2 regions of the Pseudoalteromonas sp. OF7H-1 genome follow, and region 1 is predicted to be linked to the other one. Evidence: predicted binding sites of a transcription regulator. Region 1 holds the regulator's gene; the other holds the start of a gene.

Evidence for each region. The regulator FliA, encoded in region 1, starts transcription of late flagellar genes. The targets are predictions, from matches to a motif close to CTAAAGNTNNNNNNNNNNNNGCCGATA.
Region 2: a site for FliA is predicted at 1,429-1,455, ahead of MHN30_RS22765 (HAMP domain-containing methyl-accepting chemotaxis protein). Genes of this name have one in related genera too.

What each region holds. Positions count from the first base shown of each region.
Region 1 is NZ_JAKRFX010000002.1:280,141-283,196, forward strand. Features, by position in the region: gene flhF (flagellar biosynthesis protein FlhF) at 1-105, shown strand, start outside; gene MHN30_RS03370 (MinD/ParA family protein) at 98-958, shown strand; gene MHN30_RS03375 (RNA polymerase sigma factor FliA) at 961-1,695, shown strand; gene cheY (chemotaxis response regulator CheY) at 1,738-2,121, shown strand; gene MHN30_RS03385 (protein phosphatase CheZ) at 2,141-2,917, shown strand; gene MHN30_RS03390 (chemotaxis protein CheA) at 2,931-3,056, shown strand, end outside.
Region 2 is NZ_JAKRFX010000027.1:31,854-34,909, forward strand. Features, by position in the region: gene MHN30_RS22765 (HAMP domain-containing methyl-accepting chemotaxis protein) at 1-1,397, opposite strand, end outside; gene MHN30_RS22770 (phosphate ABC transporter substrate-binding protein) at 1,607-2,575, opposite strand; gene phoR (phosphate regulon sensor histidine kinase PhoR) at 2,653-3,056, opposite strand, start outside.

The sequences.
Region 1 (3,056 bases):
CAAAAGCTAGTAAAAAAGGCTGAGCAATTGTATTTAAAAAGAATAAAAGCACAGCACTCTCGACGTGTACCTGTAGCGTCAGAGTCAGTAGGAATGTATGATTAACACAGTTTTAGATCAAGCAAGTGGCCTGCGTAGAATGAGTCAAAATAGCAACCAGGGTGTAAAAGTAATAGCCGTGACCGGTGGAAAAGGTGGGGTGGGTAAAACCAACGTCTCGCTCAATACTGCCATCGCTATGGGCCAACAAGGACAGCGAGTTCTCGTTTTAGATGCGGACTTGGGCTTGGCAAACTGTGATGTGATGTTAGGTCTAAGGGTAGAAAAAAATCTGTCGCACGTGTTGTCGGGTGAATGTGAACTAGATGAGATTCTCGTAGAAGGTCCCGCTGGAATTAAAATTGTACCGGCGACCTCAGGCTCTCAAAGTATGGTAGAGCTGACTCCCGCAGAGCATGCAGGACTTATTCGTGCATTTAGCGAGCTTAACACGCAATTTGATGTCTTAATTGTTGATACCGCAGCTGGTATCTCAGATATGGTTCTGAGCTTCTCTCGAGCTGCACAAGATGTGATGGTTGTGGTGTGTGATGAACCGACTTCCATTACAGATGCTTACGCGTTGATCAAAGTTTTGAGCAGAGAGCATGGTGTCTATCGTTTTAAAATTGTTGCCAACATGGTCCGCAGTATGCGTGAAGGGCAAGAATTATTTGCTAAACTTTCAAAAGTTACAGACCGTTTTCTTGATGTAGCACTGGAATTAGTGGCCACCGTACCGTTTGACGAAAACATGCGTAAATCTTCTCGCAGACAAAGAGCTATCGTGGATTTATTTCCGAGTTCCCCTGCGGCGATTGCGATTAAGGGACTAGCTGCTAAGGCAGTTAAATGGCCAATTCCGCATCAACCTTCTGGTCATCTAGAATTTTTCATTGAACAACTTGTAAACGGGTGATTATGGCTTCTCCGGTCAATAGAGCTGCGGGATATCAAACTTCAGACCACATTCATAAGGTGGTTGAACGGCATGCTCCACTTGTCAAAAAAGTGGCATGTCACCTGATTGCTCGACTTCCGGCAAGTGTGCAACTCGACGATCTGATCCAGTCAGGTATGATTGGATTGATTGAAGCATCTAAAAATTTCGATGCAACTAAAGGCGCTAGTTTCGAGACCTTTGCCGGGATCCGTATTCGAGGCGCAATGCTGGATGAAATCCGTCGTGGTGATTGGGCGCCTCGTTCTGTTCACAAAAATAGCAGAATGGTTGCAGAGGCTATCTCCGAGTTAGAATCTCTCCTTGGTCGAGAACCAAAAGACACTGAAATCGCTGAAAAACTTGATATATCTCTAGATGAGTACCATCATATTTTACATGATGTAAATGCAAGTAAAGTCATCGGTATTGAGGATCTTGGGGTTGATGAAGACGTGATAACCCCAGCAAACAGCGATTTTGCGCTAGACAAACCGTTTAATAACGTTAAAAATGAACGTTTTAACGAGTCTTTAGTAAATGCTATCAAAGCGTTACCCGAAAGGGATGCTCTGGTTTTATCACTTTACTATAACGACGAAATGAATTTAAAAGAGATTGGTGCCATCCTTGATGTCAGTGAATCTCGAGTAAGCCAAATTCACGGTCAGGCAATGATAAAGCTTAAAGCTAAAATCAATGACTGGATAAATTAGAGTACATAAAATAGTTGGGTTCGAACCTCACTGGAGGAAGTTTTGGATAAGAACATGAAGATTCTCGTGGTTGATGATTTCTCTACTATGAGAAGAATAATCAAAAACCTATTAAGAGATTTAGGCTTTACCAATGTTCAAGAAGCTGATGATGGTAGTACAGCACTTCCGATGCTACAAAATCAGGAGTTTGACTTTGTAGTAACTGATTGGAATATGCCGGGCATGCAAGGTATTGATTTGCTTCGTGCAATACGCGCAGATGAAAAGCTTAAGCACATTCCAGTGTTGATGGTTACCGCAGAAGCAAAAAAAGAACAAATTGTTGCAGCAGCGCAAGCTGGGGTGAACGGATATATTGTTAAACCGTTTACTGCAGGTACGCTCAAAACTAAGCTTGAAAAAGTATTTGAGCGACTAGGCTAACAGCAAGGGGATATGGCCTATGTCTGTAAATGCTGCGCCTCAAATTACACTTGAACAAGCTAAGCAACTTGTTGAGCTTCTAGAGCAAGGTGAACAAGAAAAAGCTGACCAGCTGATTTTAGAAGCTGCTAACAAAGAGCAATCGGAGTTATTTGCAGAAGTCGGAAAGCTGACTCGCCAATTACACGAGTCCTTGAAGAACTTTGAGCTGGATACTCGCCTCGCAGATCTCACGACAGAGGCTATTCCTGACGCCAAGCAGCGTCTTAATTATGTTATGGAAATGACAGAAAGCGCTGCTAACAAAACGATGGACGCGGTCGAAGAAAGCTTACCTCTTGCGCAGAACCTAGCGGATGAGTTAGCGCAAATAAAGCCCACTTGGGATCGATTGATGAGCAGAGACATTCAACTCGGTGAGTTTAAATCTCTGTGTCATGATCTCGACAGCTTTATGCAGACTTCAAAGACACGTACAGACGAATTACAAGGTTTAATGACGAATGTGCTGATGGCTCAGGACTATCAGGATTTGACTGGGCAGGTTATTCGGCGCGTCATTGAGCTTGTGAGAGAAGTAGAAGATAGTCTCATTCACCTCCTGACTGTTTTTGGTACTTCAGATGAAGCGCCTTCAACTGCTGTGAAAGCGAATGAAAACGAAATAAAAACAACCGAGACTATCAGTGATGAATTGTCTGGACCTGAAGGTCCAATTATTGACGCTGAATCGCGAGATGACGTGGTTTCTGGTCAAGACGAAGTCGATGACTTGCTATCTAGTTTAGGCTTCTAGTTGGAGAGTGTGTATGAGCTTTGAAGTCGATGAAGATATCTTGCAGGACTTTCTTGTTGAAGCAGGCGAAATATTAGAACTGTTATCTGAACAGCTTGTTGAACTAGAAAATAATCCTGAAGATAAAGAACTTCTCAAT
Region 2 (3,056 bases), on a different contig from region 1:
TCAATCGACTGCCCGGTTTGTGCTGCAGCTTCAGCGTTATTAATTGCCATACTGCTTGCACTTGTCATTGCTTTCACCGCTTGATTTGCCGCTTCTGTTAACACATTTAAAAGTTCTCTTATCTCATTGGTCGACTTTGCTGTTCTTGAGGCTAATTCGCGGACTTCATCGGCAACCACCGCAAAACCTCGACCTTGCTCACCAGCACGAGCCGCCTCAATCGCAGCATTCAAGGCTAGTAAATTGGTTTGCTCTGCAATTGATGTGATCACATTTAATATTTGCGTCACGTTCTGCGTATCATCAGCTAGCTTATTGATCGTCTCTGCTGCATGATTAATTTCTTCACTTAACGCTTGTGATTCGTTAACTGACACCTGAATTTGGCGCTTACTCTGCTCAACTTCTTGTTCGGCCAGCTGGGCAGCATCAGACGCCTGTGACGCCGAGTGAGAGATATCACCCACACTTAACCGCATTTCTTCCATAGATTGACGTACCACTTCCGCGTCATGCGTTTGTTGATTCGTTGCCCCTTCTGCTTTTTCCATCCCCTGAACTAGACGACTTGAGTCTTTCATCAAAGGCTCGACGACACTCATCACCTCGACAACCGCCCCTTTTAGTAACGCAACAAACTCATTGAAGTTTATAGATACTTGGCCAATTTCATCGTGAGAGCGTACATTGAGCGTAGTAGACAAAGAACCCTGCCCCTGCGCTAATAGTTTCAGATTTTGCGCCGCATCCTTAGCAGAGTTGCCAATACCTCTTGCAATCACAACCGCTAAGAAAACCAGCACAAGTAAAGAAATAACGGCCACAATCAACATTATCGTGAGCGCGTTTGCTGAGCGCTCTTCGGTATTTTGAAGTAATTCAACAAAACGATCATTCGCGTTCGTTTTAGCCTTGGTAAAATCTGCAACTAGGCCTTCGTAGATTTCAGTTTTCTTTTTGGCATCTTCTTGGATACGGGAAAAATCGGCTGTACCATCTATCATTCCCCCAGCAATTTGTTGCGCAATTTTGCCGTATTGTGCAAGTTCGTCGCTATTATCTGAAGGCATAAAGCCGCTTTGTACCGACTCAATTTTTTGCAGGTTAGCTTGGATTTGCTGTTGATATTCTTTTGCTTTATCTAGTAATTCAGCATCCCCGAAGGTTACAGCTTGAGTGAATAGCTCATCTAAATTCTGCAGCTTATTTGCGTTTTCTGTAGCGAGGTTAAGAATTTTGTATGTCTGCTCCTCTAATTCATTTAATGCCCTTTGATTAGAGCTAATAGCGTTGTAATTAACAAACACGATAACCACAAAAGCGACAACCGCAACGAGCGTAATTGCGTGGATCTTTTTGGTGATACTAAGATCAGCAAAAGCAGTACCTAGACTCATATATACACCTTTTGAAGTAAGACGAGTTCATTATCGACTGATTTATTATAAATTTTAACTAAATATAGAATATTTCCAGCTTTTTTGCCGCTTGAGGATGAAGATTTAAACAAATTATTCAATCTGGGAACATGGAAGTGTGAAAATAAAAAATGCCGCTCAATGAGCGGCATCAATAACAACAAGTAATTAGCGGGTTGAGTAATTGATTAAAGTAAACCTAACTTTTTCAATTCACGTGTCGCCATTTCGCTAGAAAGAGGAACATAACCGTCTTTCTCAACAATTTTTTGACCTTCTTTAGACAATACCATCTTCAAGAATTCAGCTTCGATAGGTGCTAATTCTTTATTAGGGTGCTTGTTCACATATAGGTATAGGAAGCGAGCCAGTGGGTATTTACCCTGTGCCACATTTTCTAATGTTGCATCAACGTAGTTCGTGCCTTTTTTCGCTAGTGGTACGGTACGTACGCCTGACGTTTTATAACCGATACCAGAATAGCCAATCGCATTCACTGAAGACGAGATAGACTGTACTACAGACGCAGAACCTGGCTGCTCGTTAACATTATTGCGGAAGTCACCTTTACACAGTGCTTTTTTCTTGAAGTAACCATAAGTACCAGATACTGAGTTACGACCATAAAGCTGAATATCTTTTGCTGCCCAATCACCCGTTAGACCAACATCACTCCAGCGATTTGCCTGTGCTGCCGAACCACACTTGCGCGTTGAAGAGAAGATTGAATCAACCTGTTCAATTGTTAAGCCTTCAATTGGGTTATCTTTGTGTACAAATACCGCTAGCGCATCAATTGCTACGCGGATTTCTGTTGGCTTATAACCATAACGCTTTTCAAAAGCTTCGATTTCTTTTGACTTCATCTTACGGCTCATAGGGCCGAAGTTTGCCGTTGCTTCCGTTAGTGCTGGTGGCGCAGTAGAAGAACCAGCAGCTTGGATTTGGATATTTACGTTAGGGTAAATTCTTTTATATTCTTCTGCCCAAAACGTCATCATGTTGGCAAGCGTATCAGAACCTACAGAAGAGAAGTTTCCTGAGATACCGCTGGTTTTATTATACTCTGGTAACTTTTCGTCTAAAGCAGATACTTGAGTAGAAACTAATGTAGTAATAGCCACACCCATTGCGGCAACTAAGCTTTTAAATTTCATTGGGGTCACTCCAGTTGTTGGTCCCAGTTATTTTACGCAGCTCATTGTGCAGCGATAAAATGACAATAAAATTACCCTTAAATTACACTTTTATGACTTTCATCATTTGTCATAAAAATTCGCTTTTGTTTGGGGAAAGCAAACCAAAAGCGAGAGCCTTCACCCACTTTGCTTTCAATATGTAAAGCTGAGTCATGGCGAGACAACACATGTTTAGTAATTGCTAAACCAAGGCCCGAGCCGCCTGTTTTTCGGCTTCGTGCTTTATCCACACGGTAAAAACGTTCAGTTAGTCGGTTAATGTGTTCAGGCGCGATACCATCGCCATTATCGACGACACTAAACGTCGGCAAGTCGTTTTCTAAATACCAACGTACATGAATATGCCCACCGGGTTTGGTGTAATGAATAGCATTAAAAATTAAATTTGAGTAAGCACTGCGTAACTCATCCCCAGCCCCTTTGATATCCAAAGTCGGAT